3 regions of the Paenibacillus sp. FSL H8-0259 genome follow, and region 2 is predicted to be linked to each of the others. Evidence: riboswitches for the same ligand, from Rfam matches in the RefSeq annotation. Region 2 holds a riboswitch; each other region holds the start of a gene.

Region 1 (9,980 bases), 4.1 Mb from region 2:
CGAAGAGCTGCGGCAGTATGATTTCTCGTATGCTTTTGCCGTGAAATACGGAACGGACGGAAGCCGCCTGCCGGAGCTTGGCGAGGTGATGGAGTTCGCCATGAAGCACGGGCTGTACATCAACATCGAGACCAAGGATTATTCCCGGCCTTACGGTGAAGTGAATATGCGGACAGCGGAGCTGGTGCGCCGTTATGGCTACACAGAGAATACGCTGATCTCTTCGATCAATCACAATGCCGTGGCCCGGCTGAAGCGCGATTACCCGGAGCTCAGGACGGCGATTGCGTTCATGGAAAGCTTCTACCGGCTGGAGGCATATGCGGCGAATTGCCGGGCGGATGTACTGCATCCGTATTATCTGGGGGTAGATGAAGCCTTCATGGAGCTGGCGGACCGCAGCCGGTTCGAGGTTAATCCCTGGACAGTGGACGATGAGGCAGAGATGATCCGCTTGCGGAATCTGGGGGTTACGCGGATTATGACCAATAAACCAGACCTTGCACGGGAGTGCCTGAAGCACTGAGAGACGAAAGGAAGCAGGCGGAAGACCACTGCTGGAGGAGGAGAATATGAGCGGCATCGTTCTGGAAAAGGTAACCAAGAAATACGGCGACAAGCTGATTATTGAGGATTTGAATCTGACGATTGAGAGCGGCAGCTTCACGGTGCTGGTCGGCCCTTCCGGGTGCGGCAAGTCTACAACGCTAAGAATGATTGCCGGACTGGAGCATTCCACGGAAGGCTCGATTCACATCGGCGGGATAAGCATGAATCAGGTAGAGCCGGGCAAACGGAATCTGGCGATGGTATTTCAGAATTATGCCTTGTACCCGACCATGACGGTCGAGAAGAACATCGAATACGGGCTGAAGAATAACAAAGTGCCGAAGGAGGAACGCCAGCGGCTGATTACTGAAATTGCGGAGACCGTTGGACTGACCAGGCATTTGCACAAAAAGCCGGAGTTTCTCTCCGGCGGTGAACGCCAGCGGGTCGCCTTGGCGCGGGCCATGGTGAAGAAGCCTGCCGTGTTCCTGATGGACGAGCCGCTGTCCAATCTGGATGCCAAGCTGAGGCAGCAGATGCGGGCGGAGCTGATCGAGCTGCATAAGAAGCTGGGTGCGACCTTTGTCTACGTAACCCATGACCAGGTGGAGGCGATGAGCATGGGCACCCGGATCGTGCTGATGGATAGCGGGAAGGTCATGCAGGAGGATAACCCGCACAACCTGTATTACGATCCGGCCAACCTGTTCTCCAGCCGTTTCATCGGCACCCCGCCGATGAATATTCTCGCCCTTGACCGCTGCGGGGAAGACATCCATAAGCTGGCTCCGCAGCAGGCCCGGTATCTCGGCTTCCGGCCGGAGAAAGCGAAGTTTACCCTGGAGCCGGGAATGGAGCCGGACAATACCGTTAGCCTGACGGGTACGCTCAGCGGCCGGGAGCTGCTCGGGTCGGAGATTATCTACAAAGTGCAGCTGGAGAACGGGCTGAGCATTTCGGTGAAATGCTTCGACCGTCCGGAACGCGAGCTGGAAGCCGTGAGACTCTACGTGAAGAAAGAGCATCTGGCATTCTTCGACGCACAGGAGCAGCGGGTCCGGGTAGCTGCACAGTCCGGAATCAGCACAGCCGGAAGCACCGGTGATTCGGCATGAAGCGGCTGCGTCCGTCCGTGAAGGTGCTTCCCTATCTGCTGGTTGCTCCGGCAGTGATCATCCTGACGGTATTTTACCTCTATCCGATTCTGTACAACATCTATTTGAGCTTCTTCACCTGGAATATGCGCGGACCGATGAAGTTCGCCGGACTCAGCAACTATGCAGAGCTGTTCAGCGGCCGGGATTTCCTCCATACCCTGCTCAATACGCTGCTGTACATGGGGATGGACGTTGGGCTGGTGATGGTGCTGGCGATGGGGCTGGCGCTTTTTTTACAGAAAAACACGCCGCTGAACCGCTTCATCCAGACGCTGAGCTTCACGCCCAATATCATCTCGCTGGTATCCGTATCGCTGATCTGGATGTGGCTGATGAACACGGATACGGGGCTGTTCAATTACCTGCTGTCTGTGCTGGGAGCAGCGCCGGTGGGCTGGCTGACCGATAAGGATGTGGCGCTGTTCTCGCTGGTGCTGGTCTCGGTCTGGAAATCCGTCGGATTCAATGCGCTGATCATTTGCTCCGCCTTGGGCTCTATTCCGGGTTACCTCTATGAGGCTGCGGCTCTGGACAATGCGTCCAAGCGTTCCGTTTTCTTTCAAATTACGCTGAAGATGATCTCACCGACCTTGTTCTTCCTGATCCTGATGAATATCATCGGCTCCTTCCAGGTGTTCGAGACGATCAATATCATGACGCAGGGCGGTCCGTCCAATGCCACGAACACGCTGATCTTCAGCATTTATAAGCAGAGCTTCGAATATTACCGGGTCGGCTACGCCTCCGCAATGGCGGTCGTGCTGATGGGTATCGTGGGGCTGATTACGATTTTCTACTTCAAAGCACTGAATAAACGGGTTCATTACCGCTAAAGGGGTGAGGAAATGAAGGTTTGGGTCCGGCTGCCGGGCGCAGGACTGCGGATCATTGTATCTGTTCTGCTGATTGTGATCTTCCTGATGCCATTCTATTGGATGATCCTCACCGCGTTCAAGACGCTGGGCGAGGTGCTCCGGATGCCGCCGAAATTCTGGGTGGATTCGCTGCAATGGCAGAATTTTCGGGATGCTTTTACGAGGATTAACTTTCTGCATTATACCCGCAATTCCCTGATCATTACGCTCGGGACGATGCTCGGCCAGCTGGTCGTTGTTGTGCCGGCAGCCTATGCATTCGCAAGATATCAATTCAAGGGTAAAAATGCGCTGTTCGGCATCGTGCTCGCCACCATGATGATTCCGGGCCAGCTGATCTTCCTGCCGATCTTCGTGATGTTTGCGAAGTCCGGACTTCTGAACACTTATGTATCGCTCATCGTGCCCTTCATTGCCAGCGGTACGGCCATCTTCATGCTGCGGCAGACCTTCATGCAGGTGCCGGATTCCCAGCTGGAGGCAGCCCGTCTGGATAATGCCAGTGAGTTCAAAATCATCTGCACGATCATGATGCCTGCCGCTGTGCCCACCTTGTCCACACTCGCGCTGCTGACGTTCATCGGGACGTGGAACAGTTACTTTTTCCCGCTCGTATGGACCACAACAGATGCTGTCCGGACCTTGCCGCTTGGAATTCAGAAGCTTCAGGATGTGGAGGGGCTCAGCCCGCAGATCGTGATGGCCGGGAATATGATGCTGATCGTGCCGATTCTGCTGGTCTTCCTGATTGCACGCAAGCAGATTATCAAAGCGTTCACCTACATGGGAGTGAAGTAGCGGGAATACCCTGCGGCCTTGCATGTTGAATACCAAATACAGCAGTTCATGGAGGAGAAACGAATAATGAAGGTATGGGGAAAAAGAGTAGCTCCGCTGCTCGCCACTGTTGCACTGACCGCCGTTCTTGCAGGCTGTGCCACCACCGAAGCCGAATCCAGTGTAGCGGCCTATGAGAAAGGGGATTCCGTTACCGAGCTGAACTTCTGGACCTCCGCCGTGGAGGATGTAAATCAGAATCTGGTGGACCAGTTCAACGAGACCAAGGGAGCCGAGCTGAATATCCATGTGAATGCTGAATATCAAGGCGATTACTGGGAAATGCAGCAGAAGATCAACGCTGCAGCCATAGCGGGTACGCTGCCGAATGTTTTTATTGATGAAGTGGCGATGACTAAGGGCTTTGCCGACAGTGACATTATTGCCAATCTGGAACCGTTCATGGAAACGGACAAGTTCGACACCTCAGATTTCAAAATCGGCGACCTCGGCAACCTGTATCTGGGCGAGGATCTGTATGCCTTTCCGCATATGCGGAGTGTTCCCGTGATGTATGTAAACAAGACGCTCGCCGCTAAAGAAGGGCTGGATCCGAACGGACCGGCGACCTTTGCCGAACTGGAGGCCTATCTGCAAACCGCTTATGATGCTACCGGCCAGCCGCCGATGTACCTGTTCAACTATGACTTCTGGGTGATGGAGGCGCTGTTGCATTCGTACTCGGATACTAATGTGGTCAATGAGGATGAGACGAAATCCAATATCAACAGTGAAGGCGCAGTGAAGCTGATCTCCTTCATTGAGGATCTGGAATCCAAGGGACTAATCAAAGTACTCGGGGTCACGGACAAGGATGCCTACTATGCCTCCATTGCCAATCCGGGCACAGCGCTGATCTTCTCCAGTGTCGGCGGCTACAAAACGTTTGCCGGCATGGCCGCGGAGAGTGGAATTGATCTCGGCGTATCCATGATTCCTGCCGGAGAAGACGGCAAACGGGGCGTTCCGGTCGGCGGATCGAATACGTATCTGGCGAATACGGGAACGGATAATGAGAAAGCAGCCGCTTTTGAATTCATGAAATGGCTGTCGGATACCGAACAGGCGGCGTATGCTTCTGCCAATACGGGATATCTTCCGACCCGTCTAACCTCCCTGGACACAGACCTGATGAAAGAGACCATTGCCGCCTTCCCAGGCTACAAGGTCGCTTCCGATGAGCTGGAATTCAGCAAAATGCGTCCGATGACCGGTACGTACCATGAGATTGAAGATCTGATGGGCACACGCATCAACGATATCTGGCTGGAGAACCTGCCAATTCAGGACAGCCTGGACACGCTCGCCAAAGAGGTGGATGACATCCTGAACCGCTGATTATAGATGATGTTTAAAGCAAGCAGAGCAGTGAGTCTCCAGTAACGGGAGAATCGCTGCTCTGTTTTTTGGGTTCACTGCGGCTGGTTTCTGCGCGTGTTGGGCAAATTCACCTAAGCTATTCATTCATAGACGAATATGGGCTATACTGAAGTTTCTGTTAATCTATATCCGCAAAAATATATGTAATCGCTGAGTTCCGTAATGGAAGCGGGGAAACCAAGTTTTCTGGGGTGAATCTCGAGGAATCGAGTAGGGCTACTCTTCAAGCCCGAATCCGGCAGCTAACTCCGTAAGCGACATGAGAGGATGCACAGGTAATGCCGTATATTGACGTCAATGGAACTACCCTCTATTACGAGGTGTCGGGCAGTGGTCTGCCCATTGTTTTTATTCATGATTATTCGACTTCACATCATCTGTTCGAGCCTCAGGCGGAGTATTTCAGCAAGCGGGCGAAAGTGATCTTGTTTGACCTAAGAGGGAATGGGCAATCCGGTAAAATGGATGTGGAGATCAGCCGGATTGTAGACACGCAGTGTGAAGATCTGAAGGGATTATTGGATGGACTGTCCGTAGAACGGGCCGTCATCGTAGCTTGTTCCAGCGGTGCTGTGCTTGCCCAGAAATTCGCCTATCTGAATCCTGAACGGGTAATTAATCTGGTGTTGGTGGACAATTACATCCTAGGAGATTGTACGTCCAAAGGCAGCAAAGTGCTGGAGCTCTTTCAAATCTGCGCATGGGCCGCCCATTATCTTCCGGCTGAAATGTTCATCCGTTCTTTGCGCATTACATATAACAAATGGCTGTCTGCGTATCATATTCTGAGAAGAGAGCTTGTCCATGAACGGACAACAGAATTGATTAAACAGCGTCTGGCACTAAGACATACGGACAGCTACGGGTTTGCACTAAGGCTGCAGGTTCCCGTTCTTTGTGTATCAGGCAATCAGAATGAGCGGGTTCTGGAGCAGGTGAGACAAACAGCGGCCAAATATCCGCTCGCCACGCTGGCAATACTGGAAGATGCCATGTATCCCAGCCATTTATGTCAGCCGCAGCACTTCAACCGGCTACTGCTTGATTACCTGAAAGACCAGCAATGCTTCCAGCGGAAAATTTATTAACGGCACCTGTAGAAAATTTTTGACAAGTATAACAGGTACCGTTATAATAAATTCAACAGGTACCGTTACATTGATTGACAGGTACCGTAAATATATCCCTGGGAGGATTCATAATGAATATGAATGCTGAATTGTACGACAAGCTCGCCAAGCTGCAATGGCTGCTGCAGAGACAGCATCTGAAGAACCACGCCGCTGTTGGCCCTATGGCAGATACGTCACGGGGACAAGGCAGGATCATGGCGTTTCTCCGGATGAAGGACGGAATCAGCACCAAGGATTTATCCTATATGCTGGACATTCGTGTATCCTCGCTCAATGAATTGCTGGCCAAACTGGAGAAGGCCGAATATATTACCCGTCAGCCTTCCGAGACAGATAAACGCATCATGCTGATTTATCTGACGCCGAAAGGGCGGGAGGAAGAGGGCCAGGAGGTTGAGGGCGGCAGCATATTTTCAGTCCTGTCTCCAGAAGAACAGGCAGCCTTCGGTGAATACCTGGTCCGCGTCATTACAGCCTTAGAAGAAGAACTAGGAACAGATGCAGACCGTGATGTAATGGCTATGTGGATGGAGGCCGCTAAGGAGCGCATAGGATCAGAGGAATTCGACAAGCTGATGGCCATGCGCGGACAAATGAGCAGAATGTGGGGAAATATGGATGACGGACGCTTTAGCGGAAGATTCCCCGGATTTGGCCGGGAAGGTCAAGGCGGCGGCATGAACGGCTTCGGCTGGCCTTCCAGAGATGGTAGAGACGGCTCGAAGGACAACTCCAGTGATTCGGATGACAAGTAAGTAAAGCATTTCCTATTAGCAGCAGCGGCGCTGTCTTTCCCGAAGAACTGAAGGCAAAGGCAGCGCAATAAAGATTTTACCAAATACAGTCTGAAACTGACGATTAGTCAACACCCGCTCACGAGACCCGTATTGTCATTTGTTACGGGTTTGTTTGGTGCGGCGCAAAGTTCGCAATCAATTTATAGTTAGAATTCTAACTAATATAGAGACTAACATACAGGAAGAAAGTGGTGAACCGCATGGATACAGAAAACCTTCATTACTTTGAGAAGGCACCGGTTGCAAAAGCCGTAGCGCACTTCGCAATACCAATGATGCTTGGAACGTCAATGAGTGTCATCTATTCCATTTTAAATGCCTTTTTCATAGGCACCCTTAATAATACTGCCATGTTAACCGCACTTGCCTTAACCTTACCGTTATTCGCGGTCATTATGGCGCTGGGTAACCTGATTGGTGTCGGCAGCAGCGCCTTCATTTCCCGTTTGCTGGGAGAGAAAAATACGGCTGATGTTAAGCATGTATCTGCATTCGCCTTTTACAGCAGCCTGGTTCTCGGTCTTATCGCGATGGCCGTCGGCCTGCCGCTCATTGATTCTATCGTACATGGCCTGGGGGCAACGCCTGACTCCTTCGGATTTACCAAGGACTACGTCACCATTATGCTTATTGGCTCACCCTTCGTCGTATTGTTCTTCACACTGGAGAGTATTGTCCGCTCGGAGGGAGCCGCGATAACATCTATGATTGGTATGCTGCTTAGTGTGGCCGTGAATATAATTCTCGATGCGCTGGTCATCTTCGTCTTCCACTGGGATGTAATCGGTGTTGCGTCTGCCACGGTCATTTCTAACATGGTTGCGAGTGCTTATTACGCCTATCATATAGGATTTAAGAGTCGATTCTTAACAGTCTCACTGAAACAATTCAAGGCCACTAAGGTCATTCTAAGAAATGTATTCAAAATCGGAGTTCCCGTCTTTGTAATGAGTCTCTTCATGGGTGCCATGTCGCTTATCTTTAACCGTTTTCTGGTTGAGTATGGGGAGCAGGCTATTGCGGGCTTCGGAATTTCCTCACGATTGCTGCAATTTCCCGAGTTAATCCTGATGGGCTTAAGCGAGGGCGTCGTGCCGCTTATTGCCTTCTCTTTTACAGCCAACCGGTTGCGCATGAAGCATACTATTCAATTTACGATTAAAACCATACTGGCGCTAGCTGTCGTGTTCGGCGTTATTGTCTACCTGATCTCTGACCACTTAATCGGGCTGTTCACGAATGACCCGCAATTGATTGAAATGGGCAGCTACATCCTGCATGTGACATTCTTATCCCTGTTCATTACAGGAATGACGACGCTATTTACGGGGATCTTCCAGGCAACAGCACAAGGAACCGCCGCCTTCATTATGTCAGTTATTCAAGGAATTACTCTGATTCCTGTGCTCTACATTGCCAACCGCTTGAACGGATTCCATGGGGTGGTCTGGTCGCTGGTCATTTCCGATGTCGTGGCGTTCCTGGTCGGGGCCATCATGCTGTATGTTCTGCGGAACAAATTACAGCCGGACTTGGTGAGTTTAGCACAGTAGGATCTGGATTCCGCGCTTGATAAGACAGCCAAGGATAGATACTCTAGAGGGAGCCGCAATAATACCGAAGTCTTCAATGAAGGAGCGAGATTCATGAATGTGGTGGAAAAAGTGCCTTCCATAGCAGCTGGTTACCGTCATACTGTCCTGCTTAGGCCGGATGGGGCGGTAATGGCTGTGGGCGACAATAAATATGGTCAATGTGACGTAAGCGGCTGGCAGGATATGGTGGCAATCGCTGCAGCTAATGCCCATACAGGGAATTCACATACCCTCGGACTCAGACCGGACGGTACGGTGGCCGCTGTGGGCTGGAATAAGCATAATCAATGTGAGGTAAGCGGCTGGCACGGTATCGTGGCGGTTGCTGCGGGTTGGCGCCGTTCGGTTGGCATTCAATCGGATGGCACGGTAGTGGCCGTTGGCCGGAATAATGAAGGTCAATGCGATGTACACAGCTGGCGTGATATTATAGCGGTTGCAGCTGGCGACTGGCATACCGCCGGACTGAAACGGGACGGCAAGGTGACAATTACGGGGAATAACCGGTATGGCCAATCCAATGTTAGCAGCTGGCGCGATATCGTGGCGATAGGGGCAGGTTATCTTCATACCGCCGGCCTTAGAGCAGATGGCACGGTGGTGGCGGCAGGCCGGAATCATGAAGGTCAATGCGAGGTAAGCGGCTGGCATGATATCGTTGCGATAGCGGCTGGCAGTCATCACACCATCGGTCTTAAAGCAGACGGTACAGTGGAAGCTCAAGGCTGGAATAAACACGGCGAATGCAATATAAGTGACTGGCGCGATATCGTGGCGGTTGCGGCAGGCTGCGCTCATAGCGTTGGCCTTAAGTCAGATGGCACGGTGATAGCTGCGGGTGATGATACATATGGTCAATGCGAGGTGAGCAGTTGGCCTTTCGGACAGCTGGAGGACTATTGAGAGCAGGATGAAATACGAATAAATCATACGAATAAGGGCATTGTAATCAATGGAAAAGTTGATAAAAGATGATCGTAAATCGCGGCATTTTGAATTTCCCGGGAGGTTAAGACAATGACAAATCAGGATCCGAAGGAGCTTCTTCGTCTAAAGCACGAGCAAGATGAGCACAAAAAGCAGTTCACCAATTTTGCCCGGAGTGTCAGCGCCCATGGCGAGGCAGAAGCCGGCCAGGAATTTAGTGTTGACCGTGTGCCTGACGATCAGAACCGTATGAAATCTGTAGAGAACAAACGGGATTAACTTAAAAAGTTAAATGAAGCCGGTCCCTTTCGGGACCGGCTTACTCATTATTTGCTTTGCAGATAATAATCAATGATCACCCTGGCGGTTTCCCGGGCATGCTCCGCAGGCTTGGGATCGGTCTGCAGCATGGCTGCAGTAATCGCGCCTTCCACTAACAGAGACAGACCGCTGGATAAGGCTTCGCGATTCACAGACGGACATTCATTAAGAACAGAATCGATGTATTTTTTCATAAAAGCTTTGTAATTACGGGCTGCTTCATAGTAAGGATGGGAGTGATCCATGAATTCCGCTGCCGTCTTAATGTACACGCAGCCATTAAATTCCGGCTCCCCGAACCATTCTCCGAGCATATCGAATACAGCCAATAATTTGTCTCTGGGCGTTTTTGCGCTCTTGTTGACTGAGTCTTCGAACCGTTTTCTCCACTCGTCATCGTACTTCATGA
Region 2 (9,980 bases):
ACTTTGGTATTAAATAACTGCACAGAATGCAGTTATCCAGTTTTTCCAAGACCAATTATCCAATATTGCACCTAAACATTTTCCAGTATCAACTGGCTGCACCAATGTTAACGCCACTCTGACAGATAGCGATTCCCGCAGGGAGAGCGTGCCGCAGCACGAAAGTAACATGAAGGCAAATAACCAGTACGCACCAAAGTTGCTAATCGGCTCTGACTTAAAGCGATTCCCGCAGGGAGAGCGGTTCCACTGCTAGCGTCACCTAAGAGCGAAGCCGCACAACCGCCGCAAGAGCGAAGCGTGCGGCGAAACACTGCGCATGGCAAGGCCCTGAGGACGCACCTTCAGGGAGTCCGAAAAGGGCCGGTCCACCGCCGAACATGACTTCCTTCCGCCCCATCTGCACAGTTAACCAAGCTTCCGGGTGTCCAGAGGGCCGGGGCCCTTGGGGGCCTCCCTATAGGGAGGGTTTGGGAGGGTAAGAAGAAGTTAAGGATTATGATCTAAGGGTTATGATCTAAGGGGTATGAATTTAATAGTTAATGTTTAAATAGGGTAAAGGGGTATCCGGGGAAAGTCCCCAAAAAAAGTGCAAAAAAATACCTCCCGCGCTAACGGGAGGCCAAGGAGATATAAAAAGGTTAGAATTAACAATTTGATTAGTTCCTATTATAACCTATTTGGTTTAGTTTGTCACAGGGGTAGGGATAGCAGAAATACATTCATGACAAACAATTTTACCTTTGAAATAGGTTACATTCTCAGCATTACCGCAGAAAATGCAGGCAGGCTCATATTTCTTAAGCATGATCCGCTCACCGTCCACGTAAATTTCGAGCGCATCTTTTTCTCCAATACCCAGTGTGCGGCGCAATTCAATTGGAATAACGACCCGTCCAAGCTCATCTACCTTACGTACAATTCCTGTTGATTTCATCATTACAATCGTTGCTCCTCTCAATTATCAAAAGCGTCAATATTCGACATTGTTCACTGTTTTATGATATTTATAATACCAACCATTCCCAAAACAGTCAACCTTTTTTGAGGCGAATTTTAAGGAAACTTTGAAGGAAACATTCATACCGCCATTGGTTAGGCATATATCCCAAAAAGAACCTCGAAAATATTTGTCGATTTGTAAATTGCTAAATTGTCATAATTCGACAAAGTACGACAATATTTATTATTATAACTGTAATTCCCCCCTATTTCTATGGATATTATTCAAAGGAGTTGATCTCATGAAGCAACCGCTGACAGAAGAGAAGGTATTTAAAGATCCGGTTCATAACTACATTCACGTCCAGGACACCATTATCTGGCGTCTGATTAACACCAAGGAGTTCCAGCGTCTGCGGCGCATCCGCCAGCTCGGTACCTCTTATCTGACTTTCCATGGCGCAGAACACAGCCGGTTTTCCCATTCGCTTGGTGTTTATGAAATTACCCGGCGGATTATATCGCAGTTTGAACGGAGCGGATATAAGGATTGGATGCCTGAGGAGAGTCTGCTTACCCTGTGTGCGGCGCTGCTGCATGATTTGGGACATGGCCCGTTTTCCCATTCTATAGAAGAAGCTTTTGAAATGGATCATGAGGACTGGACCTGCCGGATCATTCTGGAGGATACAGAAATCACCGCTATTCTGCGTGATGTAGCTGAGGATTTCCCCAATAAAGTAGCCTCTGTGATCTCCAAAACGTATGAGCATGAAATTGTTGTCAATTTGGTGTCGGGGCCGCTGGATGCGGACCGGATGGATTATCTTTTGCGTGATGCCTATTATACAGGGGTAAATTACGGAACCATTGACATTGACCGGATTCTGCGGATGCTGCGCCCCTATGACGGCCGGGTAGTTGTTAAAGAATCCGGGATGCATGCGATTGAGGATTACCTGATGTCACGTTATCAGATGTACTGGCAGGTCTATTTCCATCCGGTAACACGCAGCTCGGAAATTATTCTGCGCCAGATTCTCCGCAGAGCCAAGGAGCTGGTGCAGGAGGAGTATGGTTTCCGGTTCATGATTGAGCCGCTAAGTGATTTGTTCCGCGGGGATGTAACGGTGGAGCAGTACCTGCTGCTGGACGAGGCTTTGATGCAGACAGCCTTCATGCAGTGGACGCTGGAGAAAGATGAAATTTTAAGCGACTTGTGCAGCCGGTTTATTCATCGTAAACTGTATAAATATGTGGAGATGGAGCATCTGGATACAGAGACAATTGACGAAATCCGCCGCAGCTTTGCCGGTGCCGGACTGCGTGCTGATTATGATCTGGAAATTGATTTTCCGACAGATCTTCCTTATGATGTATTCCGTCCGGGGGATGCTTTTGACAGCAAACAGATTCTGCTTCTGGACCGTCATGATAAGCTACGGGAGATATCAGAGGTATCGGATATTGTACGCTCAATCAGCGGGATTCACCGAGGCAGATACCATCTCTATTTCCCGCAGGACAGGCTGCAGAAAGCCCTTCCACAGCTGCCGCCCTCCATCGCAGATATTTTTGCAAAATAACCTAAAATACTTGTAATTCATCATAGAAATCAAGGCGGAAAGGATGAAATATAATGCAGTTATTCGACACACATACCCATCTGGATGCTCCGCAATTCGACGAGGACCGCGAGGAGGTAATCGCCCGGGCGCTGGAGTCCGGAGTCAGTAAAATGATCAATATCGGCTTCAACCGGGAGACGATTCCGACAACGATGGAGCTCGCAGAGAAATATGATTATATTTATGCAGCGGTGGGCTGGCATCCACAGGATGCATTCAGTATGAAGGAGGGCGACCTCGAATGGATCGCTTCGCTTTGCAGTCATCCCAAGGTAGTGGCCATCGGTGAGATCGGACTTGACTATTATTGGGACACCTCTCCTAAGGATGTGCAGCATGAGGTATTCCGCAAGCAAATTGGCCTGGCTCGTGAACTGAAGATGCCAATCTGTATCCATAACCGCGATGCCCACGAGGATGTAATCCGGATTCTGCGGGAGGAAAAAGCGGGTGAGGTTGGAGGCGTGATGCATTCGTTCTCCGGCAGCTGGGAAAGCGCCAAAATGTGTCTGGATCTCGGCTTCCATTTGTCCTTCGGCGGACCGATTACGTTTAAGAATGCAAGGGTGCCCAAAGAGGTGCTCGCCCAGACTCCGCTGGACCGGCTGCTGATCGAAACGGACTCCCCATATTTGACTCCACACCCCTTCCGCGGCAAGCGGAATGAGACCGCACATGTAAGACTGGTAGCGGAGGCAGCTGCGGCAATAAAAGGGATTGATTTACAGGAATTGGCTGAAATTACGTATGCGAACGCACTGGAACGATTTGGGATTGTCTGAAAACGGGAGAAAAAGCGGTGAAAAATGAAGTATAGCCGATATATTAAACTTTTATAGTCTAAAAACGGCTGAATATTACAATATTTTAATCATTTTTTTACGTAAACGTGGTTGAATCGTCCTTTACAACATGCATCAAAACAGGATATCATCTTTTCAGTGCAGTGAGCTGTTGTTACTGTGACAGTCACTATTTCATGGATCGTCTCGCTGAGTCTCCGTATGGAGAACGGGGGAACCAATAAATGCCCTGCCGCATGCCCGTACATAGAGTACAACACAGAATTGCCGCAGAATTTATTTGATTTCTTCACGTGGTCTTTGGGGTGAATTTGAGGGCAACCGCCGTGAGCGGGTGACCTGAGATAGGGCGTCTCTCTTATGCCCGAACCCGACAGCTAACCCCGTAAGCGCAAGTAAGAGAGGAAACCTCGTGCATAAACATTCCCGCGTATTCGACACCGGAGAAGCCACGAAAGAGTCCTCTGTGAACTCTTTTTTGGGCTTTTTTTTGTTTTGAATAATGCGGATGTTCCCGGCATACTGTTATATAACAGATATCCGGAGTAGCTATGCCGAGCAGGCGATCCATGAGCAGGAAACGCTGGAGCAATGCGGGCGTATCCTGTTGCAATCTCAAACCTAGTTTCGTCAGAAATGATGCAGTCACCTTGATATAACTTGGACGACGGGGCTATGTAAGGAGGATGGAGAGAGTGGGCGTATTCCAACCAGAGGTATCCCATGATTCGCAATCATCCAGCAGGTCTTTCGCATTACGGTTGAAGCAAGTGAATCCTCGCGTACTTTCACTTGCAGGTGTGATATCGATTGTTATCGCACTGTTAATTCTGCTGTACGTACACGGTCAGAGTAATAAAGAAATTATTTTAGTTATAGACGGACAGGTACAGACACTGGAGACGCGGGAAGCGCTGGTCAGTGATGTGCTGGCAAAGGAACAAATTTCGCTGCAGCCGTATGATGAGCTATCTATTAGCCTTAGTGATGAAATACAAGACGGCGACCGTGTCGTAATCACCCGTGCGCAGAAGCTTATGCTTACTGCAGACGGTGCAACCAAGACCATATACACCACCGAGGATTCGCTCGGAGATGCCATTACCAAGCTGGGTTACAGCCTGGAGGGCAATGACAAGATTTTCCCTTCGCTTGATACCGCAGTCACACCCGACATGGAAGTCAAGATTGTCCGTATTACCAAGCAGACCGTACAGCGGACAGTAAACTTGCCTTTTAAGGTCATCAAAACCGCAGACCCCTCTCTGTATAAGGGAGACGTAAGAGTTGCACAGGCAGGCAAGCCGGGCGCGATCATCCAGCATATCGAGAAGATATATCAGGATGGGGAGCTAGTCTCCATGAATATGGTCGGCAAGGAAGTTCAGACGGTAACCAAAGATAAGGTTATTGCTGTCGGTACCAAAGCGGTTCCGAAGCCTGTTGTAGCTGCTGCAACTACATCCAAAGCAACAACAACCTCCAAATCATCCAAAGTCAGTGCGAAGAGCAACAACGTCACGAGCAAGGCAGGCGTAGATTTTGAATACAAAAAAATGATCAAAAACGTATCCATGACGGCTTATTCCTCGGAAGAACCGGGAATTGGAACACGCACCGCCTCCGGCACACGCGTAACGGAAGGCCGCACTATTGCAGTGGATCCGAATGTAATACCAATTGGCTGGTGGGTGTACATTGAGGGATTAGGGTTTCGCCGAGCAGAGGATACCGGCGGTGCCATTAAAGGCAACAAGGTGGATGTTTACTACGATTCACTGAGCCATGCCCGTAATTTCGGCCGGAAGTCGCGGACCATCTATGTGATTGGACCTGTGAAGCCGGAGCTTAACTAAGCGGCAAGTCTTTTGCAAATTAGCGGTTTATAAGATATAGTGGGGGTAGCACTTACGGAATTTAGAGAGCTGCCGCTCATCACTTATACATTCTTTAGCCAAAAAGAAGGGGAGCGAATCCTCTTCTTTTTGCGTTTTAGAGTAAGGGAGTAAATTATTTATGATTAAAGAATTAATTGTCGTCGAAGGTAAAAGCGATACCGTGGCCGTTAAGCGGGCCGTAGAAGCGGATACGATTGAAACAGGCGGTTCCGCAGTGGACCGCAAGGTCATTGCGAAGATTACATTAGCCATGGAACGCAGAGGGGTTATCATCCTCACGGATCCCGATCATGCCGGAGAGCGAATTCGCAAAATTGTCTCCTCCAAGGTACCCGGATGCAAGCACGCATTCATTCCGGAGAAGGATGCTACCCGCAAAGGGGATATAGGTGTGGAGAATGCCTCGCCTGAGGCCATCCGCCATGCGCTGGAGCATGTCCACACTTCTTTTGAAGGGGCACCGGCTGTAATCGGGCTGGATGATCTTATGGCCGCAGGTATGATGGTACACGCACAGGCAGCAGAGAGAAGAATGCAGCTTGGCAATCTGCTGGGTATCGGTTATTGCAACGGCAAGCAGCTGTACAAGCGTCTGGCGATGTTCGGTATTACACGCGAAGAGTTCGCGCGCGCTCTCGCCCAAATTGATCAGGGAGGCATTACTTCATGAGCGACACTCTGAATATCTCATCCCCAACTAGAACCAAAGCAATCATACAGCGGTACGGGTTTTCGTTCAAAAAAAGCTTGGGCCAGAACTTTTTGATCGACCAGAATATTCTGGACAAAATTGTCGATGCCGCAGGTCTGGATTCTGCAGCAGGCGCACTGGAGATTGGCCCGGGTATCGGAGCCCTGACGGAAAGGCTGGCGATGACAGCAGGAGCGGTCACAGCGGTGGAGATTGACCGCAGACTGATCCCGATCCTCAGGGATGTCCTGTCACCCTATCCCCATGTAAAGATCCGCAATGATGATGTACTGAAGGTCAACATGCAGGAGCTGTTTGCCGAAGATTTTGCCGGTGTGGACCGGGTTAGCGTAGTAGCCAACCTCCCGTATTATGTGACGACCCCGATTCTCATGAAGCTGCTGGAAGAGAAGCTGCCGCTTGATAACATCGTCGTTATGATCCAGAAGGAAGTTGCCGAACGTATGGCTGCTTCTCCTGGGGGCAAAGAGTACGGAAGTCTTAGTATTGCCGTCCAGTATTACAGCGAGCCCGAGCTGGTCTGCATGGTACCCCGGACAGTGTTCATTCCGCAGCCGAATGTAGAATCAGCCGTCATCCGTCTGAAGGTCAGAGAGCGTCCTCCGGTTGAAGTTGCCGACGAGAAGCATTTCTTCGATGTTGTCCAGGCATCCTTCACCCAGCGGCGCAAGACGATCGCCAATAACCTGAAGGCCCGCTACTTCGCTGAAGAGGGGCGTGAGCGTCTGGAGGCCCTGCTGGCTGAAGCAGGGATAGAGCCGTCCCGCCGCGGAGAGACACTTAGCCTGGAGGAATATGCGCGGCTAAGCGCTGTCCTGCTGGCTGCAGGAATCGTATAATCAGCAGAAAACACTCCGGGTGATGAACCAACCGGGACCTTTGCCCATAACATGGGGTAGAGGTGGTGTTGTAATGAATTTAGGAGACTTGGTCATACGTAAATCTTATGGCGGCGATGTGACTTTCCGGGTAGAGAATATAGTGCAGAATAAAGCCGTCATCAAGGGGACGGAATTCCGGTTGCTGGCGGACTCTCCGCTGGATGATCTGGTGCAGGTGCCTCCTACCCGGATTACAGAGCGGGGGCAGCAGGCGCAGATCAAAGCCATAGAATCCCTGAGCTGGCTGCGCAAAGACCGTCAGGAGCAGAGCCAGCGCAGCGGAGAGAGTGTATCCGGGACCTGGACCCAATCTCCCAAGGAAGCTGCTTACTTTGAAGTGCCGGGTAAGGTGCTGCATTTGGATGGCGATGCGCTTTACCTGAAGAAAAGCCTGAGTCTGTATGAGCAGTTGCGCATACCCGCCGAAGGGCATCATATTCATGAGTCCAAAATGGCGGAGACCTTATACCGGCTGCTGCCCCGTGTGCGTCCGGATATCGTGGTGATTACCGGTCATGACGGAGTACTTAAGCAACAGCAGGGTTATGATCTCTACAGCTTGAGCAGCTACAAAAATTCACAGAATTTTGTTGCGGCTATCCAGGTTGCCCGGGAGTATGAGCGGAATTTCGACGCCCTGACGATTGTTGCAGGGGCCTGCCAGTCGCATTTCGAGGCGCTGCTGGGCACAGGGGCGAATTTCGCCAGCTCACCGGGAAGAATACTCATTCATGCCCTGGACCCCGTCTATATTGCGGCCAAGGCTTCATTCACATCGATCCGCGATACGGTCAATTTGAGCGATGTATTGAACCATACCATCAGCGGCAACCAGGGAATGGGTGGAATTGAGACCCGCGGGAGCTTCCGTATCGGGATGCCCCGGCTGCAGAATCTTGCTACCCTGAAGGTGGCGCCTTCGGTGCTGTAGCGGCGGATATAGAGAAGGAAGGATAAGCGATCCGGCTTATCCTTCCTTTTTTCATGGGCAGATTTGCGTTCAGCATTACCGATAACAAGGCGCTTAAGCCGGGACTACTTGCTTCTAAAAAAATTCCGTTGACAACTATTTTAGCATCATCTATAATTATTTATTTGCTTTGACAATGATTGTGAAAAGTTGTATAATGGACAAGGAAAGAGGTGGTCGTCAGGCAATGGCTAATAACGCGCTGTTGGAAATCAAACGCAGTCTCGAAGCTCACGTCGGTCATAAGATCACGTTGCGGGCTAACGGTGGTCGTCGCAAGACCGTTGAACGTACCGGTGTCCTGGAAGAAACGTACCCTTCTGTATTTATTGTCAAACTGGATCAGGAGCAGCAAACCTTCAAGCGAGTCTCCTATAGCTATGCCGATATCCTTACTGAATCTGTGGAAATCACAGTTACCGAAGACGATGGGCAGATGCGGATTATGTATATTAAAGCTTAGCGTCACGGACAGTCTCCCTGCAGGGGGGCTGTTTTTTGTTTTTCCGCTGCATGACCTGTGCCCCTTGGCCGCATACTACATAAGCAGTAGCTCATCATCCAATAGCATACAGGGAGGAATCCGTAATGAGCCGCAGAAGACGGGGCATGATGTCGGAGGAACTGAAGACAGAGCTGGCCAAGGAGCTTGGATTTTATGAAACGGTAGAGCAGGAAGGCTGGGGCGGAATCCGGGCAGTTGACGCCGGGAACATGGTCAAGAGAGCGATTCAGCTGGCTGAACAGGCTGCACGGAAATCGTAACGCCGTAAAGCTGGGGTCTGCAGTTGTAACCTGGGTATCGCCTGCTGGCGGTACCTTTTTCCAAATACGGGGGTCCGGAGAAGCTTACTCAACTTTTGTTAATGGACTTCACTGCCAGTTTCTCATATAATATGTTAAGTTGTTTTTACGGGAAAAGCTGAGGGTGGGTGAACGCCTTGAAAATGTATGAGAAAGCGCCGGCCAAGATTAATTTGATGCTGGATGTGCTGCATAAGCGCGCTGACGGATTTCATGAAGTGGAAATGATTATGACTATGGTCGATCTGGCCGACCGTCTGGAGCTCTCCGAGCTGAAGCGTGATTCCATTATTATCTCTAGCCAGGCCGGGTATATTCCGCTGGACGAGAAGAATCTGGCCTTCCAGGCCGCAAGACTGATTAAAGACCGCTATAACGTGAGAAGCGGTGTACATATTCACTTGGACAAAAGAATTCCGGTCGCTGCCGGCCTTGCCGGCGGCAGCAGTGACGCCGCGGCTACGCTGCGCGGCCTGAACCGGCTCTGGCGCCTCGGGATCCCGGCGCAGGAGCTGCAGGAACTGGGCGCCGAGCTGGGCTCGGACGTCCCGTTCTGCGTCACAGGAGGCACTGCCCTGGCTACGGGCAGGGGAGAACGGCTGACGCAAATAGCGAGTCCGCCGCAATGCTGGGTCGTCCTGGCCAAGCCGCCGATTAATGTATCGACGGCTGAGGTGTACGGACGCGTACGCGCGAATAACATCGCGGTTCATCCGTCCGCACTCCGGATGCAGCAGGCGATTGAAGCCGGCGATTTCTCGGCGGTCTGCGCGGGCCTGGGCAATGTGCTGGAGGATGTGACCTTGAAGCTGCACCCGGAGGTACAGCAGCTCAAGGAAGCGATGATGAAGCTGGGGGCAGACGGGGTGCTGATGTCCGGCAGCGGACCGACAGTATTCGGCCTGGTATCGAAGCAGTCCAAGGTAGCAAGAATCTATAACGGGCTCCGCGGATTCTGCAAGGAAGTCTATGCCGTGCGTTCGCTGAGCTGAGCCGGAAGGCACACAGAAACGGTTAGCGCTGCTCCAGTCAGCTTAACCGTTTCTTCTTGAGCGAAGCACAAGTCAACTCCAAAAGGACGGTATAACCGTTTTCGCTTGTGTAAATCCGTACAAAAATGATATTATTCATAATAATATTCGGTTTTGGCGAGGAGCATTCCGTGAAGAAACTTAAACGAAGCCAGCGATTGGTTGATATGACCCAATTTTTACTTGAGAAGCCGCATGATCTGCTGCCGCTCTCGACCTTCGCAGAGCGGTACGGTGCAGCGAAGTCATCGGTCAGTGAAGATCTGGCTATTATAAAAGAGGTATTTGAAGGTGAGGGCATGGGCGAACTG
Region 3 (9,980 bases), 2.1 Mb from region 2:
TTGGTCGCAATCGCATAGGTGCCCATACTAACAATAAAAATCTGGGTCAGCAGCTTGCCGCCATTGAAGAACATCTGCTCAGCTGCAAATGGAATGCCGATGAACATAATTCTGCGCAGCATGGAGACCGGAACATGGAACAGGTCGCGGACCCGCACACGCAGTACCGTGTCAATCTTGAACAGGTACACCAGGGCAAAGATCATGCCCGCATACCGCGCGATATTGACCGCCAGCGTCATCCCCAGCACACCCATGTGCAGCAGGTTAATGAAGACTACGTTCAGTAGTACGTATAACAGATTCATGATCAGCGACAGCATCAGCGAAGCCCGCGTCCTGCCGACGCCGCGCAGCGCACCGCACACCGCCTGAACCACGGCGATCCCCAGATAAGAAATACTGCTGCCGATCATGTAGATCCGGGCATTATCCAGCACATCGGCGGAAGCTGTTCCGAACAGCAGGTTCAGTATCGGCGTGTGGAAGCCCATGAGCAGAAGTCCGATTCCCACGGCGATCAGCGATACCGAGGTAACCGAACCCGCCGTAGCCTGGGATACCATCCGGTCGTTGCCGCTGCCTTTGTACTGCGCAACGACCACTGTCCCGCCGGTAGCAATGGCAACGAATACGTTGATCAGGAATATATTCAGTGAATCTACCATATTCACCGCACTGACCGCCGCCATGCCGGATGAGCTGATCATCGCAGTGTTTACCAGATTAAGCCCGATGATGAAAGCCTGGTCAATCAGGATCGGAATAAATAAAGCTACAATTTGCCGGTAATCCATCCCTTCCCCGGAAAGGTACTTCTCCAGCCATTTTTTGGCCGGCAGTCGAGCCTGAAGCTGCATAAATATATCACATTCTTTTCTGTAGAATAATTGCGAGCAGACAGTACATTCCTTCCAGTTTACTACAAATCTAGCTTCACGTCTGTGACCAGTGAGAAAAACCGGCACACAAAAAAGCAATAAATCCGCAATTCTCCATTAACGAAAGAACGGCGGCTTTATTGCTGCTGTATATGAATTACTGCTCTTTATCCCGGCCAAGCAGTCCGCTGAGCGCTTCGGTCACATTCATACCGGTAAGCGTCTGAGTCAACTCAGGAACCTGGGCCATTATTTTGGCGATATCACCGGTAATTTTGTTCACGCCTGAGGTGGCTCCATCCTGGGAAATCACTGTAATCTTATCCACCTTGGCGAGCGGGGAAGCAATTTTCTCAGCCAGCTCCGGCAGTATTTTCAGGAATTCCACGGTAAGCGCAGCTTGTGTGAACTGTTTGTACGCTTCGGCTTTCTTCTCCAGGGCTCCCGCTTCCGCCGCTCCGGCCAGCTGGACAATCTCCGCATTCGCTCTCCCTTTCGCCAGCTCAGCTTCCGCCGTGGCCAGTCCGCGCTTGGTCGTTGTCGCTGCCTCGGCTTCCGCCTCAAGAATCTGCCGCTGCTTGGCGGCTTCCGCTCTCATGACCGTAGCCTGGTTCTCCGCCTGGGCAGGCTTGATCACCGTTGCCTCCAGCTCCCGCTGTCTCAGCTCGACTTCAATTTCCCGGACTGTGCGGTTGGCCTCCGCTTCCATCTGCGTGATTTTGACCTGTTCGGTAACGAGCGATTGCTTAATTTTGTTCTGCTGCAATTCATACGCAAGATCCGCCTGTGCCTTCTTCACTTCTGTCTCCAGCTTGAAATCCGCCTGCTTGATGTTCAGTTCCTTCTCAAACAGGGATTCCTTCGCGCGGGCGGCGGTTCCCGCTTCAATGGTGGCCTGATGCGCATTGGCTTTGGCAATGGAGGATTCCTTCTCCGCCTCGGCCTGCTTGATCTGAATGTCGCGTTCCGCTTCCGCCTTGGCAATGCTGGCATCGCGGCGGATGCGCTCAATTTCCGGAACCCCCATATTGTCGATATACCCTTTGTCATCCGTAATTTTCTTGATGGTGAAGCTGACGACCTCAAGCCCCATCTTGTCGAGGTCCTCCGAGCAGGTCTCCCTCATCTTGCTGTTGATTTCATCAGGCGTCTTGAGGATGGATTCCACCGTCAATTGCCCGATCAAGCCGCGCAGGTGGCCCTCCACCGAATGCAGGATAATCGTCTCGCGGTCTTCTTCCGGCCGGTCGATGAACTGCTCACTGGCCGTCAGAATAGCGGTGGGATCGCTTTTGATTTTTATCTGGGCGACCGCCTCCAGGTTGAGCTTGATGCCCTGCCGGGAGAACATCGCCTGCGCCGGAATGACATCGAAGCTCATCAGCATCATCGAGATGGTCTTATTGTTCTGGAAGCCGGGGATGACGAACGTACCGCCGCCCTGCACCACTCTTTTACCGCCGAGACCGTATACAATCATCGCCTGATTGGGCGGGACTTTTTTATAAGCGGTCACTATACTGAACAAAGCCAGCAGAATAACAACAACAATGCCCGAGATTAAATAAAGAATAACCATTTGGTCCGACACTCCCCGTCATTTATAATTCTCCGAATTCCCTCTCGAAGAGGGTTACTTCCGCCATTCCCTTATCCACCTTCAAAATAATCACCCTGTCGCCCCTCACAAGCTGCTGGCCGCTTGCTGCCCGCACTCCAATGGAGCGCATCGTTCCGTGCAGCACATATTTCATTTCCCCGGCTGCCCCATCCGCTGCAGGTACACTGATGTATCCAAGCTGCCCTGCCTGCTCATAATCCAATTCATTCATGCTGCTGTCATACCGGGTCATCACCCGGGCCAGCACTGCATACATCAGACAACCTGTCAGCAAGGCAATCATGGTGCAGATCAGCACTACTGCAAGCACGCCCATTCCGCTGAAGCGGATAAGCACATAACCGGAGCCGCCCCAGACTGTGACAAACACCATCAGCGGGAGTATAGGCACAAAGCCCGGCCCCCCGGCGTCACCGCCCCCCGCATGCAGATGACCCGTCAGGCCATGTCCGTGAAGTCCGCCGCTGAGGAGCAGGAGCAGTCCGACCCAGAAGCACACGATAAATATAGTTAAGATAACGATCACCTCCTTAGGCAGTTCAGATCACATTATAAATACACTTTCCCGTTGTTATATGAATTGTTATTTTTGATTCAGACCGTCTTCCCTGCTGCTGCACAGCAAAAAGACCACAGCAGCAACAGGGCTCTCCGTGGTCGGTTAATCGATCATGGCGCTCATCCTCTCTCTTCGAGGCTTACGGGGTTAGCTGACGGATTCGGGCAGCGAGATTGCCCTACCTTGCCGGAGCACCGTTACAGCATGCAGCAAGGATTCACCCCAGGTGAGCGGCCGCTATCTGAGCAAAAGCCGTAATCACCGTTGGTTCCCCCGTTCCCATTACTGGAATTCAGCCATTTGAGAACAGTTAAATTTCATTCGGTTGTTGATTTGAATCTTACGCCTGCAGCCATTTAATGTAAAACGCTGCGGTTGACAAAAGAAGCCAAAAATGCCGTCCCTGCATGAATGAAGGCGTATTCTTTGCTTTCGTTCTTAAGCGGCCGATGATTTACTCCTTTTTGCTCCGTTTCTCTGGAGCAGTGCTGTTACATAGCAAAGAGGCTGTCTAGTAAGCAGTGAATCTGCTTACTAGACAGCCCCGGCCGGCAAATATTATCAATACAGTATAATTTCTTTATCGTTTCTGTGCTTCCAGCTCCCGCGTAAGCTCCAGCGCTTCAATACCGGCCAGCAGTACTATGCCAATTCCGTGAGTATCGTTGAGCTGCCAGGTGAGCTGCTCCTTGTAATAGAGCTTATTGAAGGAGTAGCCTGATCCCCGGCAGACGCCGTAGACATTCCCCTGCTTGTCGATGCAGTATTCGGCAAGGGCGTGCCAGCCGCGTATTGCCGCAGCGGCGTAGGGGTGCGGCTTGAGCAGCCAGCCTCTGCGCACCCCTCTAGCGAAGGCATACACGAACATTGAAGAGCAGGATGCCTCCGCATAGGATTCAGCATCCGTCAGAACTTGATGCCATAGCCCTGCAGCATCCTGTAGCCGCAGATACCCTTCACACAGCTCCCGGAAATAATCCAGCAGCTCCGGCTGCTGCGGGTGCTGCTCCGGCAGAATCTCCAGCAGCTCGGTCAGTGAGAACAGCACCCAGCCGTTGCCTCTGCCCCAAGGCACACCGTTCGGCTTGCCGAATTTATAGTCATAGACATGGTGCATAATGCCAAGCTCCGGCTGGAACAGCCGCGCGCGGTAATGCAGAAACTGGGCCACGGCGTCATCCAGATAGGCAGCATTGCCGGTCAGCTGATAGTACCGGACCAGAAAAGGGGTGCTCATATACAAATCATCACACCACATTGTTCCCTGCATGAAATCGGTCGTGCCCCGGGTGCGGTAGAGCGCACCCGCCTCGTCACGGGACTGTGTCCCTTGAATGTAACGGGCAATGTATTCTGCCGCCCCGGCTGCTCCAGGCAGCGGCTGCACGCTGTGCGCTGCCAGCATCGCCGCACCGAATGAGCCGCAATCATCCAGGGAGTCGATTAGCGCCAGCTGCTGATTAATTCCCGGAGCGCCGTAACGGCCCGTGTCCCAGAGTGAATATTCATGAAGCCGTGTGCACTGCTCAATATGGCCTCTGGTATAAGCGGTGTAATGGGAATCATCCAGCACTGTCCCTGTGCACAGCAGCCCGTATAACGTCACGCCCAGCGGATAATTCCAGCGTCCGTACAGCGTGCTCTCCAGATACGGCCTGACCGCTCCGCCGGGGCGGTCTACCCGCCAGAAGCAGCTCTCCGCCCCTTCCCCAAAGGGAGTATCCATCATAGCCGCCGCAGCAGCCTCCGGTGCAGCCGATGCAAGGAAGGTCCCCAGATACAGCCAGGGTCCTGCCTGCCCTTCCACAGGATGCGGCAAGACCAGGTTCACGGTGTCCGCTTCCGCTTCTCCCCCTGCGTCCGCCGCTTCCAGCCGGAAGCCCCAGTCCGGGCCATCGCAGACGGCCTCGACCAGCAGATCATGGCTGCCGAAGCCCAGCGGCAGCACACATTCAAGCCCGGCACTCCCCCCGGGCTGGATGGCGGCAAGCCTGCCATCCACATAGACCCGGAGTGCCGCCACGTCCCGGCTGCGGAGGCTCAGCCGGGTGTCAGTGAAGCCCGGCGCTGTCACCGCCAGCCGGCTCCAGGCCAGCGCCTTCGCGCCGGGAACCTCGCCGAAGATACGCGCGAGATTCCCGGCGCAAGCCACGGTATCCGGCCATCCGGCCTGCGGATACCAGGCACAGCGGGACGCGAGCGCCGCTTCGGCCGCGCCGCTGCGGAATGCGCTTTGCAGCGGCTCCGCCTGGAGTGCTGCTGTTCCTCCTTGAGGAACGCCGGCGCGCTCGCACTCCGGCTGCAGCATCCATCTGCTCTGCTGCGGCGCGCTGTAAATCCAGCCCTCACAGCCGCTGCGCCCGGCTGTCGGGGCCAGGAAATGCAGCGGTGCGCCTTTCACGCTGCCCGTGCCGAAGATGCCGCCGCAGCCCGTGCCGACTGCGGTAAATTCCAGCAGCACATGGTTCCAGCCCTGGCTTAGCCCGGTCCGGAAGTAGGCCCTGCGGTCCGGAAATACATCGTCGTTCAGATTGGACTGGAACACGGCGGAGCCATTGACATAGACCGTTACCGGACCGAAGCAGCTGACAGCCAGCGGGATATCGCTCTCTGCTTCGCTCCACAGCTTGCCCCAGACATAGACAAATTCCCCGTCCTGCAGCTCCGGCAGCCGTTCCTTCAGATTCATCTCATACCGGCAGTCGGATAGCCGCGGAAAGCTGTCCTCCAGATGCACCCGGTACACCGGAGGCTGCGGCGGATTGGCACCGATATAGCGATTGGCTACGATCGCAAGCACGGATTCGGTATGCTCTCCAGCCGTACGCACGATAGAATTCTGCGGATCAAAATATGCCGGAACACCAGCCTCCACAGTCTTGCTGTTCTTCACAGTCCCGCCAGCCTCCACAGTATGCCCGCTCTTCGCTGCCTCACCACTCTTCACCGTCACCCTTCCATTGCCTGCCTCACCGCCTATCACAACGCCACCTCACCGCCGGGATAGAGGGTGGAGCTGTACAGCCGCTTGGGCTGCGGCAGCTGCCGCCCGGGATGCACCGCCTGCAGCGGGAGCGGTTCGCCGGCATAGACGGCCGCAAGCTCATCCGTATAAATAATGACCTGCTCGGTCCCGCTGCCCAGCAGGTCCCCATGCACGGCGTATCCCTGCTCGGCAAACCGGGCAACGATATTCATATAGCCGTCATAGAGCGCGGGAAGCACAGCTTCGCCCCGGCGGTAAGCCAGAATATAATCCGGCGCATCCTTCCAGAAATGACTTACGGCTTCAACGATCGTCAGCCAGCCGTCCGTGGTGCGCTCTTCCTTCCACAGCTCCTGACCGGACTGGTCCAGCAGAAACATCGCATCTTTACCGCGCAGGCCCTTGCCGTCATCTTCACGGACCATACGGTCGAGACCGGCAATCTGCAGACCCGGCAGGTCGGGACGGAACCGTCCGAGCGCCAGATGCTGCGATTCAATGGAGCCTTCATACCGCCACAGCTCATGCCCGTCACGGTCATACATCACCGTCACACTGCCGCCGATCACCAGCTCCGGCACTCCGTCTCCATTCACATCGCCGACCCACAGACAATCCGCATGATCCTCCAGATCATGGCAGCTCCACAGCCGGTTTCCGTCCGCATCCAGCAGATCATATCCGGCCATGATCTCATCACGCCCGTCTCCGTCAAGATCGAACACCCACGGATAATGCCCCACATTGCCCTGATGGGTCCAGAGCAATTCGAAGCTGGAGTTCAGTGCCCACAGCTGATGATAGCGGTCTTTGAGGATAATGTCGGAAGGATGTCCGCTGCCCTTCAGGTCGGCAATAATGATACAGTCATGGGCTTCCTTGGCCGGTAGCGGATGGACCGACTTGACCTTGCCCGTCGCCCCCTCCAGAATCTGCAGCCGGTCATCCATCACACACAGCACCTCAAGCGCGCCGTCTCCGTCAATATCGAAGATTTGGGCCGGATAATCCGACCCTGAGCTGCCTGCACCATTATCCGGCTTCCCGGTCTGCCACAACAGACGGCCCTCCAGATCATAGGCAGTCAGGCACTGCACCTGATGCGGAATATAACGGACATCCTGGCGGTTATCCGGCTGAACCAGCAGCAGCTCTGCCCTGCCGTCCCCGTCCAGATCACCGAGCAGCATTTTACATCTTGGACCGGCGGCTGAAATATCGATTCCGGCCAGCCGGTGCAGCGATTGATTCGTTTTTTTCACAGTAATTCCTCCTTATCTCTATCCCAGTCCTGTAATCAGCCTAACTCCACAGTCTGTCCTCCAGGCACCCCGACCACAGTTCCGGCAACCTCCAGCCAGACGGCAGCAGCTCCCGGATTGTATACAAAATCCCGTGCGGCAGAAAAAATCAGCCCCCGGCAGGCCTTCATATAATGAACCAGCTCCAGGTTGCTCACATACCAGATGTCGTCCCGGCCGCCGGCCATGGCACAGAAGCGCTCCATCAGCTCCCAGTTGTTATCATTGTCGAATTCGTAGCTATGGCCCCACACATACATCAGATAGAGATACTGGCGCTTATGCAGTCCTATAAAAGTCTCCCCGTGGGCAAGCAAATCCCGGTTATGGTGACAGGTGGCCTGCCACTCCAGCCAGTCCTCCGGGAGGGCGAAACCGCCGCTGCTCTGGACAGTACGGGCATATTCGATGCCCAGATGGGGCAGCAGCCCCTTGATCTCTGCCGTATAGGACCCGTTCGGATAAGACATTCCGCGGACCGGCTGGCGGATTAGCCCTTCCAGTACTTTGCGGTCCTCCATAATATCCTCAACGATATACTCCTGCGGGCAGCGTGCCAGGGTCGGATGGCTCCGCGTATGCGCGCTGACTTCATGACCGCGGTACAAGGCGGCGACTTCCTCTGCCCGAATGCGGTCCCCTTCTCCAAGCAGTCCCGAATTCAGGTGAAAGCTACCCTTGATTCCGTGCATGTTGAACAGGCCGACCAGCCGTTCATCTGCCCGTCTGCCGTCGTCATAGCTCATCGTCAGCGCCTTATGCCGGCCTTGCGGATAGCAGTAATACACTCCAGACATTACGGTTAAGCCTCCTTTACATATGAAAATGAAGATCTATATAAGACACACTTAGGATCTGAACTATATGGCTTGAACTTGTAAAAGACTTCCTCTGCAGAACCTTGCGCTAGCAGGTCTGTTGAGTGTAATAATGAGGAGCAGATAGCAGTTATAGAATGATGGCCAGTTGATGGACGCCCCCCCTTGCGGAGCAAGGATTTCGTCCATGCAGCAAGTCAGATTCTTAAGCTCACTCTATATAGTTGTATTTCCTGCACTTAAAAGACGGCAAAACACGGGTTTTGCCGGGTTAACTGTATTCTGTACAATTAAAAATGGCGAAACGTCTTCTTTTCCAAATATGAGTACTTTTAACTGCATGAAATACAATTAAAGCTCTCGCAGTGCAATAATCGATCGCTTTAGTTGCACAAAATACAGTTAAAGCTTAGGCCCTAAGGGAGCGTCACAGAAAGCCAGCATTTCAAGCAAGGAACCCGGTGCTAATACGAAAGATTACCGGTTCAATCCTCCTGCAGTGCGAAATTTCCCCTATCGCCTCTTTTTTTCTTTTCGTTCCGCCGGGCAATCAAGGAGCATAGACAACCAGATCACTATACTCTGCAATCAGCGGTGCCATTTGCCGGAAGCCGATTCTGCCGCCTGCCAGCAGCGGGCCGAAGGACGAACCGTCATCCACCCAGTGCAGCAGCGGCAATCCGTCCACGGCAAAGGTCACCGCAGGACCCTGCTTCACGACCAGCATGCGGTAGGCTCCGGTCATATCGGCAACATCCGGCAACGGATCAGCGCCTTGCGCGACAAGGTGGAAGCCGTAGCTTTTGCGCAGATTGCAGGTGTGAAAGGACCGCTCCTCTTCCCACATCCGGCGGAAATATGAGATGTGGAAAGCATTCATCTCCCCATGATGGTACTGGTCATACTCCCCCGTGCGGACCGGCAGGGACGGATCAAACAGATCCTTGCCCCCGGCGCCGACAGCAGCGAAGAACAAAATAGCCAGTCCGGGTTCCCGCAGCGGGCGGAACTTCCACGATACCGCAAGCTCCGCCGGACAAACCTCCGGGCACCAGAAGACCACATTCGCCTGCTGCCCTTCTTTTGCATCCCGTTTACTCTCCAGCCTTAAACGTCCCTGCGGAAAGGTAACTATGCCGTCGCCTTCCATCCGGAAACCTTCCACATGCCCGGGTCCTTCCAAAGTATTGCGGTAGATCTCCCGCCAGCCTTCCGGAATCAGCGTCAAGTCCTGCTGCGCAGTCACTCAGCCGCCACCGCCTTTCCGGCATCCGCCTCTGCTCCTGCTCCCCGCTCCGGAAGAGCTTCAGCAATCAGCTCCAGGGCAATGATCGTGTTCAGCGACCACTGCGAAGCTTCATTCGTATTCATCCAGCCGATCTCATGGAGCGGTTCCAGGTAAGTAACCAGCGTCTGCTCTGCCTGAAGGTCAACGGCTCCGAACGGATTCTCCAGCAGGATGTTCCAGCAGCGTTCAGCAGTAGCCCGGTCATCCTTGTACCATGCGCCATAGGCAGCAATAGCCACACTCAGCACCGGATGCTCAAACCGCAGCCTGCCTGTAATCGCTCCTCTGGTAATGACATCCTTCTCTTCCTGAGGCAGGTTGTAGAACACGCCGAATTCCGCGAGCATATCCTCCCACTCCGGGTCCTCCAGCATCATCGCCAGCTCGAACCATACCTGCGGCCCGCCCATGCTGATCGCCAGATGCCGTCCCCAGTTGTCATCACCCATAGCGCTCAGAATTCCCGTCTTAGGGTCGTAGCCATAGGTTGGACCGGAGATCAGCCGCAGATTGGCCGCTTTGATAC

The links. Region 2 has a riboswitch for cyclic di-AMP ahead of NSU01_RS00140 (3D domain-containing protein). Riboswitches for the same ligand answer to the same signal wherever they lie in the genome.
Region 1: linked by a shared signal. The riboswitch ahead of NSU01_RS17695 (alpha/beta hydrolase) and the one ahead of NSU01_RS00140 (3D domain-containing protein) in region 2 are both predicted to bind cyclic di-AMP.
Region 3: linked by a shared signal. The riboswitch ahead of NSU01_RS09090 (hypothetical protein) and the one ahead of NSU01_RS00140 (3D domain-containing protein) in region 2 are both predicted to bind cyclic di-AMP.

What each region holds. Positions count from the first base shown of each region.
Region 1 is NZ_CP150147.1:4,158,634-4,168,613, forward strand. It holds gene NSU01_RS17670 (glycerophosphodiester phosphodiesterase family protein) at 1-526, shown strand, start outside; gene NSU01_RS17675 (ABC transporter ATP-binding protein) at 573-1,664, shown strand; gene NSU01_RS17680 (sugar ABC transporter permease) at 1,661-2,539, shown strand; gene NSU01_RS17685 (carbohydrate ABC transporter permease) at 2,552-3,379, shown strand; gene NSU01_RS17690 (extracellular solute-binding protein) at 3,446-4,756, shown strand; cyclic di-AMP (ydaO/yuaA leader) riboswitch at 4,937-5,069, shown strand; gene NSU01_RS17695 (alpha/beta hydrolase) at 5,077-5,886, shown strand; gene NSU01_RS17700 (MarR family transcriptional regulator) at 6,000-6,686, shown strand; gene NSU01_RS17705 (MATE family efflux transporter) at 6,929-8,281, shown strand; gene NSU01_RS17710 (chromosome condensation regulator) at 8,375-9,226, shown strand; gene NSU01_RS17715 (hypothetical protein) at 9,341-9,529, shown strand; gene NSU01_RS17720 (TetR/AcrR family transcriptional regulator) at 9,577-9,980, opposite strand, start outside.
Region 2 is NZ_CP150147.1:26,389-36,368, forward strand. It holds gene NSU01_RS00125 (AbrB/MazE/SpoVT family DNA-binding domain-containing protein) at 686-940, opposite strand; gene NSU01_RS00130 (HD domain-containing protein) at 1,245-2,528, shown strand; gene NSU01_RS00135 (TatD family hydrolase) at 2,582-3,352, shown strand; cyclic di-AMP (ydaO/yuaA leader) riboswitch at 3,551-3,780, shown strand; gene NSU01_RS00140 (3D domain-containing protein) at 4,069-5,229, shown strand; gene rnmV (ribonuclease M5) at 5,390-5,941, shown strand; gene rsmA (16S rRNA (adenine(1518)-N(6)/adenine(1519)-N(6))-dimethyltransferase RsmA) at 5,938-6,822, shown strand; gene yabG (sporulation peptidase YabG) at 6,896-7,795, shown strand; gene NSU01_RS00160 (Veg family protein) at 8,022-8,297, shown strand; gene NSU01_RS00165 (small, acid-soluble spore protein, alpha/beta type) at 8,423-8,599, shown strand; gene ispE (4-(cytidine 5'-diphospho)-2-C-methyl-D-erythritol kinase) at 8,776-9,630, shown strand; gene purR (pur operon repressor) at 9,801-9,980, shown strand, end outside.
Region 3 is NZ_CP150147.1:2,130,634-2,140,613, reverse strand. It holds gene NSU01_RS09100 (MATE family efflux transporter) at 1-860, opposite strand, end outside; gene NSU01_RS09095 (SPFH domain-containing protein) at 1,039-2,460, opposite strand; gene NSU01_RS09090 (hypothetical protein) at 2,483-3,028, opposite strand; cyclic di-AMP (ydaO/yuaA leader) riboswitch at 3,183-3,369, opposite strand; gene NSU01_RS09085 (glycoside hydrolase family 88 protein) at 3,642-6,044, opposite strand; gene NSU01_RS09080 (hypothetical protein) at 6,041-7,237, opposite strand; gene NSU01_RS09075 (polysaccharide deacetylase family protein) at 7,345-8,145, opposite strand; gene NSU01_RS09070 (DUF1961 family protein) at 8,717-9,412, opposite strand; gene NSU01_RS09065 (hypothetical protein) at 9,409-9,980, opposite strand, start outside.